2 regions of the Streptomyces sp. NPDC055749 genome follow, and region 1 is predicted to be linked to the other one. Evidence: riboswitches for the same ligand, from Rfam matches in the RefSeq annotation. Region 1 holds a riboswitch; the other holds the start of a gene.
What was found. Region 1 has a riboswitch for guanidine ahead of ACWGO0_RS29850 (MBL fold metallo-hydrolase). Riboswitches for the same ligand answer to the same signal wherever they lie in the genome.
Positions count from the first base shown of each region.

Region 2: another riboswitch for guanidine. It lies ahead of ACWGO0_RS07240 (DMT family transporter); the one in region 1 lies ahead of ACWGO0_RS29850 (MBL fold metallo-hydrolase).

Region 1 is NZ_JBSHFH010000052.1:11,612-19,944, reverse strand. Features, by position in the region: gene ACWGO0_RS29880 (transglycosylase family protein) at 1-355, opposite strand, end outside; gene ACWGO0_RS29875 (carboxylesterase/lipase family protein) at 513-2,024, opposite strand; gene ACWGO0_RS29870 (UDP-N-acetylmuramoyl-L-alanyl-D-glutamate--2,6-diaminopimelate ligase) at 2,174-3,649, opposite strand; gene ACWGO0_RS29865 (hypothetical protein) at 3,892-4,044, opposite strand; gene ACWGO0_RS29860 (DUF5709 domain-containing protein) at 4,263-4,772, shown strand; gene gndA (NADP-dependent phosphogluconate dehydrogenase) at 4,896-6,335, shown strand; guanidine-III (ykkC-III) riboswitch at 6,539-6,606, shown strand; gene ACWGO0_RS29850 (MBL fold metallo-hydrolase) at 6,618-7,499, shown strand; gene ACWGO0_RS29845 (ATP-binding cassette domain-containing protein) at 7,708-8,333, shown strand, end outside.
Region 2 is NZ_JBSHFH010000007.1:38,664-46,996, reverse strand. Features, by position in the region: gene ACWGO0_RS07255 (ABC transporter permease) at 1-829, opposite strand, end outside; gene ACWGO0_RS07250 (ABC transporter permease) at 822-1,622, opposite strand; gene ACWGO0_RS07245 (transglycosylase domain-containing protein) at 1,804-4,005, shown strand; gene ACWGO0_RS07240 (DMT family transporter) at 3,999-4,319, opposite strand; guanidine-III (ykkC-III) riboswitch at 4,357-4,421, opposite strand; gene ACWGO0_RS07235 (GroES family chaperonin) at 4,487-4,828, opposite strand; gene ACWGO0_RS07230 (DUF3618 domain-containing protein) at 4,884-5,201, opposite strand; gene bcp (thioredoxin-dependent thiol peroxidase) at 5,330-5,797, shown strand; gene proP (glycine betaine/L-proline transporter ProP) at 5,934-7,430, shown strand; gene ACWGO0_RS07215 (HNH endonuclease signature motif containing protein) at 7,596-8,255, shown strand; gene ACWGO0_RS07210 (HNH endonuclease signature motif containing protein) at 8,252-8,333, shown strand, end outside.

The DNA.
Region 1 (8,333 bases):
CGGAACAGGTCGGCCAGGCGCCGGGCCCCTGCCCGTCGAGCACCTTCTCGGCGACCGCGATCTGCTGGTCCCTGGTGGCGAGGTCGGCGCGCGGCGCGTAGGCGGTGCCGCCGTACGCGGCCCAGGTGGACCGGGTGAACTGCAGGCCACCGTAGTAGCCGTTGCCCGTGTTGATGTGCCAGTTGCTGGTCGACTCGCAGGCGGCGACCTTCTCCCACACATCGGTCGACGCGGCACCCGCCGACGCGGCGGTGATGAGCGGGAGCGCGATGCCCGCGCCGCCCGCCGTCACCGTGAGCGAGGCACGGTTGATGCGGCTGGGCTGGTATCTGCGGTGCCGTCCGTTCGCGGCCATGACTTGCTCCCCCACTGGCAGATTGGACACGTCGCAATCGGCCAACTTAGGCGCAGCGGGCGGGTGATGACAAGGGAGCCAGGGGCGCGCGGCGGCCGGGGCGCCGCACGCCCGGCTCGGTGAGGGGTGTGTCGCGAGTGGTGGCGTACGAACGCGCTCAGGGTGCCAGCAGCGGATATCCCGCCGTGCGCCACAGCTCGCGGAACGCCTCGCCCGGTGTTTCGCTCCCGCCTTCTTCGGCACCCCAGACCATCACGGCGCCCGTGGTGGCGCCGATGGGCGGCCAGCCGGGGTCGCCGGTGGTGGCGAACTCCGCCCAGGACCGCATCATCCGGCCGGACAGGGCGCGGTCGGCCGGTCCTGGAGGGCCGCCGATCAGGAAGTGGACGCTCGCTTCATCGAGGGTGCCGAAGGCGAAGGGGACGTCCGCGCAGTGCCAGGCGCGGACCGGCTCACCGCTGCCGCCGCGACGGCGGTCGAAGCGCGAGAGGTACGCCTTGCCGCCTGCCCGGGCGTGGGAATCGGCGAGTCTGCTGCTGTACTCGGCGAAGAGCAGGTCTCCGTACACCGCGAGGAAGACGTCGAGCGCCGGTGCGCCCGGCATGAGTGCGCGGTAGCCGTCCACGAGTTCGGCGGGCAGAGCGTAGTCCGAGGCGAAGACGCTGAGCTGATCGTCGGTGGTGATCTTCGCGCTGCTGCCCACTGCGTCGAGCAGCCAGAACTCCTCCGTGGTGTGGCAGACCATCAGGTCCACCTCGCGGCCGGCCCCGGCGGCGATCGCGGTGAGGGGATCCGCGCGCAGGGTGTCGCCGTCCACGACCGGGCCGTAGATCGCCGGGTCGTAGTGGCGCTGCCCGGACGCAGGGTCCCGGCGGTAGCCGTCGACGACCTGATCGGAGGCGGCGACGAGTTCCTGCGGGGACGCGGAGAGCAGGCCCGCGCGGGACGGGGGGACGCCTGCCGCGGCGGCCACTTCGGCGGTGGTCCGCGCGGCGGTCCGCAGCGGCGCGCAGGCGTTGACCGCGCTGTGTGCGATGGCACGGCGGAAGAGCCCCCGCGCACGGTCCATCACCATCAGGCAGGCTACGGCCGTAGCGCCCGACGACTGCCCGGCCACGGTGACATCGGCGGGCGCTCCGCCGAACGCGGCGATGTTGTCGCGCACCCACTCCAGTGCGGCGATCTGGTCGAGGAGCCCCCGGTTGTCGGGGCAGGCGTCCTCGCCTTCGGCGGCCGGAACATGGCCGAACCCCTCGAAGCCCAGACGGTAGTTGAGGGTGACGACGACCAGACCCTGTCCGGCGAGCGCGGCGCCGTCGAAGTCGGGCTGCGCGGAGGAGCCGAAGACATAAGCACCTCCGTGGATCCAGACCAGCACCGGGAGGGCGTCGCCCTCGCCTCCCGGGGTCCAGATGTTGACGGTGAGGATGTCCTCGTCACCGGGCGACCAGCAAGGCGCGCCGGGGAGTTCCGCCGACTGCGGTGCGACGGGGCCGAACGCCACGCAGTCCCGTACGCCGTCCCAGGCGGGCGCGGGTCCCGGCTCCCGGAAGCGGCCGGCTCCGAACGGCGGTGCGGCGTAAGGGATGCCGAGCACGGCGGCGACCCCGGTGTCGCGGGTGGCCGGCCGGCCCCGTACCCGTCCGGCCTCCGTCGTGAACACCGTCATCGCCACTCCCTCACTCCCTCACTCGCCGCCGTGCGCCTCCCCCGGGCGCGGGTTCAGCGTGCCAGTGAGCGGGCCCCGGCGGCCAACACCAAGATCGTCACGATTGGCGCATCCGCGATGTGAGTCTCCGGGGGGCGGTCCGAGTGGTTCTATGCCTCCGTGAGTTCACGCACGGTGGCCATGTCACTGAAGGGAAGCAGCGCGTCGCCGACGATCTGGTGCGGCTCGCTTCCCTTCCCCGCGATCAGGACGATGTCGTCCGGCCCCGCGGCGGAGAGGGCGAACTCGATCGCCTCGCGCCGGTCCACGAACCGTTCGAAGGGGGTTCCGGTCGCGGTGAGCGCCGGGGCGATCTGGTCGAGGATCGCTTCGGGGTCCTCGTGGCGGGGGTTGTCGGAGGTCAGGACGCAGAGGTCGGAGCCGGATCCGGCGATCGTTCCCATGTCGGCCCGCTTGGTGGTGTCGCGGTCGCCGCCGCAGCCGAAGACGGTGATGACCCTGGCACGCGCGAATCCGCGAATGGTCGTCAGGACCTTGCTCAGGGAGTCCGGGGAGTGGGCGTAGTCCACGATCACCGAGGTCCCGGACGGGGTCGTGACCCGCTCGAAGCGGCCCGGGATCTGCGGCATCTGTTCGAGCGCGGCGACCAGTCCTGCCAGGTCGTGGCCGAGGATGTGACAGGCGGCCACCGTGGCGAGGGCGTTGGCCACCGAGAACCGGCCGGGTGAGGGGATCGCCGCCGGATACTTGCGGCCGTCGTGATGGAGGGTGAACCGCGTGCCGGAGGCGTCGACCGTGAGGTCGGTGGCCCGGTAGTCGGCCTCGGCGTCGAGGGCGTACGTGGTCACGGCGCCGGGCGCCGCGTCCCGGATCGCGGCGCCCACCGGGTCGTCGACGTTGATCACGGCAAGCCGGCACAGGCCCTGGAACAGGCGCAGTTTGGCGTCCCGGTAGTTCTCCATCGTTCCGTGGTCGTCCAGGTGGTCCTGGGTCAGGTTGGTGAAGACCCCGACGTCGATGAAGGTGCGGTCCACCCGGTGCGTCAGCAGGCCCATCGAGGTGGCCTCCAGGACCACGGTGCCGACACCGCGGTCACGCATGCAGCCCAGCAGATACTGGAGGTCCGGTGTCTCCGGTGTGGTCAGGACCGACTGCGGCATCGGGATCAGCTCGTCACCGATCCGGCTGCCGGCCGTGCCGATGACCCCGGCCTTCGCGCCCTCGGCGATCCGCAGCACGGATTCGACCATGTACGAGACCGACGTCTTCCCGTTCGTTCCGGTGATCGCGATCATGTCCATCGCCCGGCCGGGTTCACCGAAGTAGCGCGAGGCGACGACAGCGGCGGCGGCCCGGATGTCGGGCACCCTGACCACGCACACGTCCGCCGCGGGTGCCGGGTGTTCCGGCGCCTCGGCGCCGACGAGCACCGCCGCCGCTCCGCGCGCGACGGCCGGTGCGACGGCTTCGGGGCCCCCGCCCTGGTAGCCGGGCACGGCGACGAACAACGAGCCGGGTGCGGCCAGTTCGGCGTCGAAGGTCGTGCCCGCGGTGATCGAGGTACGCGCGGGGTCGCCCTGGAGAATCTGGTGTTCCTGTCCGGCCAGCAGCTCGCTCAGCTTCACAGTGATCCCTTCGAAGTGGCTCGGCGCGTCGGTGCGGCCGTCGCCGGACAGCAGCACCCGGCGATGTTCCGGGGGCTGCGTGGTGATGTGGAGCCGGTGGTGGTGCGCGCGGTCCGGTGAGACGGGACGCGGAAGTTCAGCGGGGCAGGAGGCCCGCCGTGTTCGTCGAGGAGCGGTGGTCAGGGGGCTGAGCCCCTGCGGAACCGTCGGCGGTCACTGAACGTGACCGAAAGGGAAGATCGCTAGCCGTTACCGTGCAGAGCGGTGCGGCCGGCTTCGGGCGCACCGGTGGCGGCGGCGCTCACCGGTCCGGCAGCCGCCGGACGGGCCGTGGCCGGGCGCAGCACGAAGGCGGCCTGCGGCAGGCTCTCCCTCGTGGCACGTGTACGACCCATGGGCCGAGTGTACGTCCGGTCGGACCTCCCGAGTTCCGCCGCACACGGAGTCGCTCCGTCGGCCGCCCCGCCGCCGGTGGCCCCCTTCCGTTGGCGACTCCTCCCGGACCGGAGTGGAATTGCATACACAGGGACGTTGAGTCGGATGCGGAAGAAGCTCCCCTGGCCCCCGCGAACGCGGTGGTACCGCACTCGCCCCCGGATCGAAAGGACATGCCATGACTGACAGCGACCGGGGGGACGACGTCTACCAGCCCCAGGGACCGGAAGCCTCCGACCCTGACGATTTCCTCGATGTCGAGGACACCCTGGACACCTCGGGCATCACCGATGTCCTGGACGAGGGGTACTCCCCGCCCGAACGGCCATGGGCCGTCGACGACGAGGGCACCACCGCCGCGGAACAGCACAGCGGGCAGTCCCTCGACCGCCGGCTGACGCGGGAGCTGCCCGACATCTCCGACGCGGACGACGGACCGGGCGACCTGGCCGGGGGCGACGGGGAGCTCTGGGACGCCGAGGTCGGCATCGTCCGCGCGGGCCGGCTCACCCAGCAGGCCGAGGGCAGTGTGCCGCACACGCTGACCGCCCGGGACGTCGGAATCGACGGAGCCGCCGCGTCGGCCGAGGAGGCCGCCATGCATGTCGTGCCCGACGACGAGGAACCGCTCGACGGCACCCCGCTCGACGACGAGTCACCGCCCGCGGGAGAAGTGACGACGCGCTGAACCCGTCGGCGCGGCCATACGTATCCAGCAGCCGTACATGTTCATCCGGCGGTACGTATCCATCCGGCCGTCCCGGGAACACTGCCCCGACGGGATCCCACAACGTTCAGGAGCACACCACAGATGACCGGCACTGCGCAGATCGGCGTCACAGGGCTCGCGGTGATGGGCAGCAATCTCGCCCGTAACTTCGCCAGGAACGGCTTCACCGTCGCGCTTCACAACCGTACGGCCGCGAAGACCGACGACCTGGTGAAGGAGTTCGGCGACGAGGGCGACTTCGTCCCCGCGCGCACCCCGGAGGAGTTCGTCGCCGCGCTGGAGCGCCCGCGCCGCCTCGTCGTGATGGTGAAGGCGGGCGAACCCACGGACGCGGTGATCCAGGAGTTCGCCCCGCTCCTGGAGGAGGGTGACGTCATCATCGACGGCGGCAACGCCCACTTCGAGGACACCCGCCGCCGCGAGAAGGAGCTGCGCGAGCGGGGTATCCACTTCGTCGGTACCGGAATCTCGGGCGGCGAGGAGGGCGCGCTGCACGGGCCGAGCATCATGCCGGGCGGCTCCACGGAGTCGTACGCGTCGCTGGGGCCGATGCTGGAGAAGATCGCCGCCCGCGCCGAGGACGGCACTCCCTGCACCGCCCATATCGGTCCCGACGGCGCCGGGCACTTCGTGAAGATGGTCCACAACGGCATCGAGTACGCGGACATGCAGCTGATCGCGGAGGCGTACGACCTGTTGCGCGCCGTCGCGGGCTACTCCCCCGCGCAGATCGCGGACATCTTCCGCGCCTGGAACACCGGACGCCTGGACTCCTACCTCATCGAGATCACGGCAGAAGTCCTCTCGCATGTCGATGCGGCGACCGGTAAGCCTTTCGTGGATGTCGTGCTCGACCAGGCGGAGCAGAAGGGAACCGGCCGCTGGACCGTGCAGATCGCCCTTGACCTGGGCGTTCCCGTCTCCGGTATCGCCGAGGCCGTCTTCGCCCGCTCCGTCTCCGGCCACGCCGCCCTCCGTGATGCCTCACGCCACCTCGCCGGACCGACCGCCCGCAAGCTCGGCGAGGACGAGGCGGCGGCATTCGCCGACCAGGTCGAGCAGGCGCTGTATGCCTCGAAGGTCGTCGCCTACACCCAGGGCTTCCACGAGATCGCGGCCGGCAGCGAGCAATACGCCTGGAACATCGACCTCGGCAAGGTCGCCGCGATCTGGCGCGGCGGATGCATCATCCGGGCCGCGTTCCTCGACAGAATCACCAGCGCCTACGAAGCCCAGCCTCAGATGCCAAGCCTCCTCTCCGACAAGAGCTTCGCCCAAGAGATCACCGCCGCACAGAACGACTGGCGCACCGTGATCGCCACCGCCGTCACCCAGGGCGTCCCCACCCCTGCCTTCGCCACCACCCTCGCCTACTACGACTCTCTGCGCGCCGAACGACTCCCCGCCGCCCTTACCCAAGGTCAGCGCGACTACTTCGGCGCACACACGTACCACCGCATCGACCGCGACGGCGCATTTCACACCCTCTGGGGCGGCGACAAGACCGAAGTCGAAAGCTGACCGACACCCGCAACAGCTGATGCCGGGGCGGGTTCGCCCCGGATGCGACTCGCTGCACCGGGAGATCCTTTTAAGCCCACTGCCTCACCGCACCGAGGAACTTGACCAAGGCCGGAACCGCCCGATGAGCGGTGGTAAGTCTTGATCGAGGGAGTTCGCAGATGAACGGTTGATCGGTCGGGACTGCTCGTAGTAGTTTCCGCCCGGAGGCGCGTAAGCGCCTGCCCCGGACGAGATGTGCGCCGTACCCGGCCTGCTGAGACGACGCTCTCAGGAGACGTCATGGACCGAAATACGCAGCTGGTCGATTTTGTGTCCGACGCGCCCGAGCCTCGCGTGCTGGACGTCAACTGGATCCATGGATCACCGTCGGCGAAGCACAACGACGATCCCGACATCCAGGTCCACGCATACGATGAGCACACGTTCATCCTGCGCCAGAACATGGCGATCAACTACGAGGCGCCGTTCCTGTTCCTGATCTTCGGCAACGCCCGAGCCGTACTCATCGACACCGGAGCCACCGAGTCCGCCGAGTTCTTTCCGCTGCGCCGGGTTGTCGATGACCTGATCGGGCGTTGGCTGGCCGAGCATCCCCGGGACGGCTACACGCTGCTCGTCCTGCACACCCACGCCCACGGCGACCACATCGCGGGCGACGCCCAGTTCACCGACCGCCCCCACACCATGGTCGTTCAGCCGAATTTGAACAGCGCCTGGAAGTACTTCGGGTACGCCGACGCTCCCGACCGGGTGGCGCAGGTCGACCTCGGCGGCCGAGTGCTGGAGTGCCTCGCCACCCCCGGCCACCATGAAGCGGCCGTCACGTACTACGACCCGCACACTGGAATTCTGCTCACTGGCGACACGGTGTATCCCGGGCGGCTGTATGTAGCGGACTGGGCTGCCTTCGGCAGAACTGTCGACCGCTTGATCGCGTTCGCCGACACTCGACCGGTCACCCACATCCTCGGCTGCCACATCGAGATGACCAACGAGCCAGGTGTGGACTACCCGGTCCTGACCACCTACCAGCCGGACGAGCCACCGCTACAGATGACCACCAGTCAACTGCGCGACATCCGCGCAGCGATCGATGAGATCGGCGACCGGCCCGGACGGCATCCGTTCCCGGACTTCGTCATCTGCCACCAACCCGAGTAGGCAGTCCCAGATCTCGAGCGCTCCGTTGCAGTCAACTCCCGTGGCCCATGACAGCCAACCTTCACTCGAAGCGTTTCGACTCCGGGCGACCATGGCCAAGTCCGCCGTGTGCAGGTCTACGGTCCCCTGTGCTGCGCTTCCGCCGGGACCTGGTCCCAGCCGCCCCCAGGACGCCCGCTCGTAAGGCCGTTCCCGCCGGGGGCGCCCGGTGACCACCGATGCCACCCGCGCTTCCCTGTCCAACGGGCAGGACTGGGGTGCGTTCGGCGTAAAGGTCGCCTTCGGCACCACCACCGCTCTGGACCACGTGAGCCTGGCCACGGTTCCCTGGCAGGCCGCCGCCGTCGGCGGGGACGGTGCCGGCAAGACGACTCTGCTGCGGACCCTGGTGGGCAGGGTCCGCCCGGCCGCCGGTCACGTCCAGGCACCAGGCACAAGGCACAGTCGAGTGCGGGTTCATGCCCACGGAGCCTCCAGGGTCTGGCAGGACCTCACAGTGCAGGCTTCGTCGCGGGCCTCTACGGCAGGGAGTGAAATACGCCGCCCGCCGCGGCCTCAGGTGCATCTCCGTACCGGAGGCCGCGTCCCGGCCGCCGCATGGACGCTCTGGGCGCGGCCGAACAGACGGGTCCATCCGCACGCGCAGCACCCCGCCGGGTCGCATCGAAGCGAACCGGTCCAGCGGCGTCGAGCTGCGTGGTCGCCGCTTCGAGGCGACTCTCAGATGTCCTTGAACTTGGTCCCAGGGTGCCCACAGCTGGGCTTCGTAGCGTCGCAGCATGGTTGGATCCGCAGTCCGTCGCCGCCCGCGTCGCCGTCTCCTCGTCGTCCTGA
Region 2 (8,333 bases), on a different contig from region 1:
TCCGGTACGCGCGCAGGCCCGTCCGCCAGGCCAGTCCCGCCAGTACCCAGCAGGCTCCCGCCACCACCGGCGGCAGGAACGCCGCCCACTCCGGCAGCTCCAACGGGTACGCCCGGTCCAGCACGTACAGCGCGGGCAGCCAGCTCACGAAGGCCAGCGGCACCACGAACGTCACCCCGCGCACCAGATCCTTCGCAAAGACCGTCGGCGGGTACTGGAGCAGCGTCGTCCCCCCGTACGTGAACGCGTTCTGCACCTCGGAGGCGTCCTGCGCGACGACCTGGAACGCCGCCCCTGCCACGAACACCGCCCCGAAGATCGCCGCCCCGCTCAGCACCGCCAGCGGAAGCAGCAGCAGCTTCAGCGGTGTCCAGGCGATGTCCAGCGACACCAGCGCGTACCCGAGCACCAGCAGCCCCTGCGTGATCCGGCCCAGCCGGCGCAGTGCGAAACGGTCGGCGGCGACCTGTGCGAGGACCGGGACGGGCCGTACCAGCAGGGTGTCCAGCGTGCCGTCGCGGACCCGCCGCCCCAGCCGGTCCATCGACCCCAGCAGCAGATCGGCCAGCCCGAACGCGGTCGCCGACATCCCGTACAGCAGGGCGATCTCCGGCAGGGTGTAGCCGCCCAGGGCGTCCACGTGCGAGAACATCAGCAGGATCGTGACGAAGTCGAAGGCCGTCACCACGAAGTTCCCCAGCGCCGTCATCGCGAACGACGCGCGGTACGCCATCGTGGAGCGCAGCCACATCGCGACGATCAGGCCGTAGGCCCGTACCCCCTCGACCACCCTCGAACGGTCCTCGAACGCGATACCTCGCTCAGCCACCCTGAATCACCACCCTCCTGGTCGCCAGCACCTGCAACAGCCGCCCCGCCGTCAGCAGCGCGGCCGCCCAGCCGGCCTGGAAGGCGTACGCCTCCACCAGCCCCCAGCCCGTGCGCTTGCCGAGGAAGACATCGGCCGGGACCTGCAACAGCGAGGACCACGGCAGCATCCGCGCCACCTCCCCCAGCACCCCGGGGAACAGATTCAGCGGCAGCAGCATCCCGGAGAAGAACATCCCCGCCAGCCAGGCGATCTGCGCCGCGCCCGCCCCGTCCATCAGCCAGAACGCCGACAGCGCCACCAGATAGCGCACCGCGAAACTCACCACGACACCGAGCAGTACGGAGACCAGGAAGGCCGGCCAGATCCAGAACGAGTCCGGCAGCGCCAGATCGAAGGCCAGGGCGCCCAGCGCCATCGGCACGATCCCACGCCCCATCAGGTGGAAAGCCGCCCGGCCCAGATCACCCGCAAGCCACCACAGCTGGAGGTCGGCGGGCCGGTACAGATCGACCGCGATGTCCCCGGTACGGATGCGCTCCATCAGCTCGTCCTCGAAGCCGCCGCCCATCATGGCGCAGGTCATCAGCAGCGCCTGGCCGAGCCATACGTACGTCAGCGCCTGGGACATGTCGTAGCCGCCGAGCTGTGGACGCTCGTCCCAGAGTGCGATGTAGGTGTACGCCATGATGAAACCGAAGACGGTGTTGGTGAAGACGCCCGCCGCCGTCGCGATCCGGTAGGTGGCGTGGCGCCGGAATCCACCGGCCGCCACTACTGCGTACAGACGCACCTGGGCCCCTCCCCCCTTGACCGGCACCAAAGCGCACGACCCTAGTCCACGCCGGACAGGCACCGCAGCCGGTTATCACCGCCGCGACCGGTCACGCAAGGAGAATCCCTAGGATATGTGAGCAAAAAGTGCACTATGGGACGGCTGGATGTCCGACCGCGGCCGAGGAGTTCCCACCGACATGATCGACGAGCAGAACTGGGCCCCGCGCGACCCCGACGGCCGGCCCCTGCCCACCGGCTCACCGAGCGCGACGGAAACGGCGGAGAAGGCAGGGACGGCAGCAGAGACGGCGGAGACACGGAAGGGGCGCAAGAAGCGCCCCAAGCGCACCGGTTGGCGCCGCGCCTTCCCCACCTGGCGCATGGTCCTCGGCATCGCACTGCTCCTCGTCGGCGGCTTCATCGCCGGATACCAGCTCGTCGACATCCCGCCCGCCAACGCCAGCGCCATCGCGCAGTCCAACACCTACCTCTACAAGGACGGCACGGTCATCGCCCGCGACGGCGAGGTCAACCGGGAGAACGTCCGCCTCGACCGGGTCCCCCTCACCGTCCAGCACGCCGTACTCGCCGCCGAGGACCGCGACTTCTACTCCGACCGCGCCGTCGACATCAAGGCCATGATCCGCGCCGCCTGGAACACCCTCACCGGCAAGGGCAAGCAGGGCGGCTCGACCATCACCCAGCAGTACGTCAAGAACTACTACCTCGGCCAGGAACGGACCGTCGTCCGCAAGGCCAAGGAGTTCTTCATCGCGGTCAAACTCAACCGCGAGGAGAGCAAGGACCAGATCTTCGAGGGCTACCTCAACACCAGCTACTTCGGCCGCAACGCCTACGGCATCCAGGCCGCGTCGCAGGCGTACTACGGCAAGGACGTCGAGGAGCTCACCACCGCCGAAGGCGCGTACCTCGCCTCCCTCCTGAACGCCCCCAGCGCGTACGACGTCATCGCCCACCCCGAGAACAAGGCCGACGCCCTCGCCCGCTGGAACTACGTACTGGACGGCATGGTCAAGGAGCACTGGCTCACCGCCGGCGAGCGCGCCACCACGCGGTTCCCCGTCCCCGGCGAGGCCAAGCCGGCCACCGGCCTCTCCGGACAGCGCGGCTATCTCGTCCAGGCCGCCGAGGACTACCTCACCAGCAACAGGATCATCGACGAGAAAACCCTCGCCGCCGGTGGCTACCGCATCACCACCACACTGGAGAAGACGAAGCAGGACGCCTTCGTCGAGGCAGTCCAGGACAACGTCCTGTCCAAGACCAGCGCCGGCCGGAAGGTCGACCGCAACGTCCGCGTCGGCGGCGTCTCCATCGACCCGGGCACCGGCGAGGTCGTCGCCATGTACGGCGGCATCGACTACACCAAGCAGTACGTCAACAACGCGACCCGCCGCGACTACCAGGTCGGCTCCACCTTCAAGCCCTTCGTCTTCACCTCCGCCGTCGCCAACGAATCCACCACCCAGGACGGCCGCACGATCACCCCCGGCACCATCTACGACGGCAGCAACGAACGCATGGTCGAAGGCCCCCAAGGACCCACCGGATACGGCCCCGCCAACGAGGACGACGTCGACTACGGCCCCGTCACCGTCCGTACCGCCACCGACAGATCCGTCAACGCCGTGTACGCCCAGATGGCGCAGGACGTCGGGCCGGGGAACGTCAAGGACACCGCCATCGCCCTCGGCATCCCCGAGAACACCCCCGACCTCACCGCATCGCCGTCCATCGCGCTCGGCCCCGCGACCGCCAGCGTCCTCGACATGGCCGAGGCGTACGCCACCCTCGCCAACCACGGCAGGCACGGCACGTACACCCTCGTCGACAAGGTCACCAAGGACGGCGAGAACATCACGCTCCCGGTCAGGGACACCGAGCAGGCCGTCAGCCGCACGGCCGCCGACGCCACGACCTGGATGCTCCGGACCGTCGTCGAGGAAGGCACCGGAACCGCCGCCCAGGCCGCGAACCGCCCCGCCGCGGGCAAGACAGGCACCGCCGAGGAGGACAAGGCCGCCTGGTTCGCCGGCTACACGCCCGACCTCGCGACCGTCGTCGCCGTCATGGGCCAGGACCCCGCCACCGGTGCGCAGACACCGCTGTACGGGGCCCTCGGCCTGCCCCGCATGAACGGCGGCGGCCCGCCCGCCGCCATCTGGGCCGACTACACAGCCGCCGCCCTCGGCACCGCCGAGCCCCGGGAATTCGACCTCGAACTCCCGGACGGCACCGACGAGCCCGAGGAAGAACCCCAACCCGAGGAGAGCGAGGAGTCCGAGGAGACCGAGGAGGGCGAGACCGAAGACACCGGAGGCTTCTTCGAAGGCGCACGCGGCGCACGCCCGCAGATCAGTGACCCGCAGAATCAGTGACCCGAGGTCGCCTTCAGACCCACCACGGCCACCAGCAGCAGACACACGAAGAAAATACGGGCCGCGGTGGCAGGCTCACCCAGCACCACCATGCCGAGCACCGCCGCACCCGCCGCACCGATACCGACCCACACGCCGTACGCCGTACCGATCGGCAGCGTCTTCGCCGCATGGGACAGCAACACCATGCTCGCGACGATCCCGAGGCCGGTGAACACGCTCGGCCACAGCCGGGTGAACCCCTCGGTGTACTTCATCCCGATCGACCAGCCCACTTCCAGCAGACCGGCGACAAGCAGCAGAACCCAGGCCATGACGGCACCTTCCGACGAGAGAACACGCGGACAACACGGTGCGTCGTCTTTGCAAGGCCCGGTACGGCGCGTCTCGTCGGGGTCCCCCTACCGTAGCAAAAAATGACAAAGAGCCCGGTGACCCCAGTCACCAGGCTCAATACCAGCCACCACGGGCTGCACGCGGACTACAGATACAGCCCGGTCGAATCCACCGAACCCTCGAACCGGTCCGCGGCCACCGCATGCAGATCCCGCTCCCGCATCAGTACGTACGCCACGCCCCGCACCTCCACCTCGGCACGGTCCTCCGGGTCGTACAGCACCCGGTCCCCCGGCTCCACCGTCCGCACGTTCTGGCCGACCGCCACCACCGCGGCCCACGCCAGCCGCCTGCCGACCGCAGCCGTCGCCGGAATCAGAATCCCACCGCCCGAGCGCCGCTCGCCCTCGGGCGAATCGGACCGGACCAGCACGCGGTCGTGCAGCATGCGGATGGGCAGCTTGTCGTCGTGGGTGTTGTCGCTCACGAGCCGAAACCTACCTGCTCGGACCCGCGCCGCACGCCCCCGGGGGTCGGCCCCGTCACTTCCTGCGACGCGACGACACCGCGAGCAGACCCACCACACCGACCACCAGCACCACGGCCGGAATCACCCGCTCCAGACGCGGCGCGCCATCCTTCGAAACGAACTGGGCCTTCACGTCCGACACCGAACGGTTCACCGCGACGAACGCACGCCCGGCCGTCCGGTCCACCGTCCCGGCCACCTTGGCCTTCGCGTCACCGATCATCGTCTTCGGGTGCACACGCACCCCGATCTCATCGAGCACCACGGCGAGCTGCTCGCGCCTGGTGATGATGTCCGCCTCGATCTGCGCAGGGGTCCTGGCATCCGACACTGCGCCGCCTCCGTGGTCGTCGTCCGGTAAACCTTCATCGACAGTCTGTCAGCTCGACCGCCCGGACACCCGGCGGCACCCCTATTACGCTCGGTCCCAAACACCTGATGTGCCACTTGAGGAGAACCATGAGCGAGCGACTCCAGCCCGGCGAGACCGCCCCCGCCTTCACCCTTCCCGACGCGGACGGCAACGACATCTCGCTCGCGGACCACAAGGGCCGCAAGGTCATCGTCTACTTCTACCCGGCCGCCCTCACACCCGGCTGCACCAAGCAGGCGTGCGACTTCACCGACAACCTGGACGTCCTGGCCACGGCCGGATACGACGTCATCGGCGTCTCCCCCGACAAGCCGGAGAAGCTCGCCAAGTTCCGCGAGAAGGAGAACCTCAAGGTCACCCTGGTCGGCGACCCGTCCAAGGAGACCCTGGAGGCGTACGGCGCCTTCGGCGAGAAGAAGCTCTACGGCAAAGTGGTGACGGGCGTCATCCGGTCGACGATCGTGGTCGACGAGGAGGGCAAGGTCGAGCACGCCTTCTACAACGTGAAGGCCACCGGCCACGTAGCCAAGATCATCAAGGACCTCGGCATCTGACAAGCCCGGCATCCGACCACGCCGGCATCCCACGAGCCCTGTGACCCACATCGCAATCGGCCGGTGAGTCGGTTTGCAGCCGCCATGACCGAACAGAAGCCTTTCCTGGAACATTCTCCGAGGAAAGGAACCGGCCATGGCGGCCTCCGACCCCCACCAGGGGGCCGACCCCGAAGCGGTCAAGCGCCACCCCACCCTCTTCCGCGCCATCCGGGCGCGCCAGAACCCCAAGCTCCGCCGGACCGACATCACTGTCACCGACGACAAGGCAGTGAAGCGGGCGGTGAAAGCGGCGTCGCTCGGGAACGCCATGGAGTGGTTCGACTTCGGTATCTACTCCTACCTCGCCGTCACCATCGGGCACGTCTTCTTCCCGTCCGGGAACGAGACCACCCAGCTCCTCTCCTCCTTCGCGACCTTCGCCGTGGCCTTCCTCGTACGGCCGCTCGGAGGAATGTTCTTCGGACCGATGGGCGACAAGATCGGCCGGAAGAAGGTCCTCGCGCTGACGATGATCCTGATGGCGGTCGGCACGTTCGCCATCGGTCTCATCCCCTCCCACGGCACGATCGGCCTCTGGGCCCCCGCCCTGCTGATCCTCTTCCGGATGCTCCAGGGCTTCTCGACCGGCGGTGAGTACGGCGGCGCGTCCACGTTCATCGCGGAGTACGCCCCCGACAAGCGCCGCGGCTTCTTCGGCAGCTTCCTCGAATTCGGCACCCTCGCCGGCTACGTCGGCGCGGCCGGCCTCGTCACCGCGCTCTACGCCCTCCTCGACACCGCCCAGATGGAGTCCTGGGGCTGGCGCATCCCCTTCCTCGTCGCGGGCCCGCTCGGCCTCGTCGGCCTCTACCTGCGACTTCGCCTCGACGAGACCCCCGCGTTCCAGAAGCTGGAGGGCGGCACCGCCCACGCCATGGAGGCGGCGGACGGGGTCGAGACGACGGCCAAGGGCGACCTCGCCAAGATCTTCCGGCAGCACTGGGCGACGCTGATCCTCTGCATCTGCCTGGTCGGCGCGTACAACATCACCGATTACATGCTGCTGTCGTACATGCCGACGTACCTGTCCGACGAACTCGGCTACAGCGAGACCCACGGCCTGCTCATCCTGCTCGCCGTGATGCTCTTCCTGATGCTGATCATCAGCCGGTTCGGCAAGCTCTCCGACCGCTTCGGCCGCAAGCCGCTGCTGATGACGGGGATGCTCGGCTTCCTGTTCCTCTCCCTGCCGGCCTTCCTCCTGATCCGCCAGGGCAGCATCCCCGCGATCACCGCCGGCATGCTGATGCTCGGCCTCTCCCTGGTCTGCCTGCTCGGCACGATGTCGGCAGCACTCCCGGCCCTGTTCCCGACCAACGTCCGCTACGGCTCCCTGTCGGTCGGCTACAACATCTCCGCGTCGATATTCGGCGGCACGACCCCGCTGGTGATCACGGCCCTGATCAGCTGGAGCGGCTCGAACCTGATGCCGGCGTACTACGCCATGGCGGCGGCGCTGGTGGGCGTGATCGCAGTGGCCTGCATGAAGGAAACGGCCCAACAGCCCCTGGCCGGCTCCCCACCGTCGGTGGAAACGGACGAGGAAGCGGCAGAACTCTGCCACGCCCAGACCCCGGACCCGAAGTTCTGACCCGATCTCCCGTCAGGGCAATGGCCCGCCCCGCATCGGCAGTTGTCACCGAAGCGGGGCGGGCCGTTCCGCATCTTGTCGGATATCGGACGTGACGCTCCGATTAACGGGTCGTTAGTCCGTGCGAGGCCGCGAACGCGCGGCCGGACACGGGAGGGGGACCGGATGCCGGAAAGTCCGTACACGCGAGAGCGTCTGACCGAGGCCGCGGGCTCGTCGCGGACGCTGTCGGAGGCTCTGAAGCGGCTTGGAGCCGACCCGAAGAGCGGATCGCGGCGGTACATCCAAGACCGGATGAGGAAGCTGGGCGTGGACACGTCCCACTTCCAGCGGGAGGGGGTGCGCTGGACGCGGGAGGTACTGGAGTCCGCCGTGGTTGCCTCGACGAGCATGTGCGGGGTCTTGCGGCACCTCGGAGTCGAGGTCGTCGGCGGGCAGCACACGCACATCAGCCGCCGCATCAAGGCGTACGGCATCGACATCTCGCACTTCAGGTCGCCGTCACGGGCGGGCGAGAGCCGTCGACAGTCTCCCTCGGGCCTTCTCGTCGAACAGGCCCCCGGCCAGGCCCGGCGGATGCCGAGCGACCGCTTGAAGCGGGCGCTGTTCGCAGAGGGGATGGCTGAGCTCTGCGCCGTCTGCGGGATCGATGCGACATGGCAAGGGCACCCGCTCCCACTTGAGGTCGATCACATCGACGGGGACTGGCGCAACAACCGCATCGAGAACCTGCGGTTCCTCTGCCCCAACTGCCACTCGACGACCGACACTTATCGCGGTCGCGGCAAGGGGCGTGCCAGGTCAGGCTTGAGTGAGACGCGGTGAGCTCCAGTGAGAAATACACACGGGAGCGACTGACCGAGGCAGCCAAGACGTGCACCACCATGGAGGAAGTCATCGCCT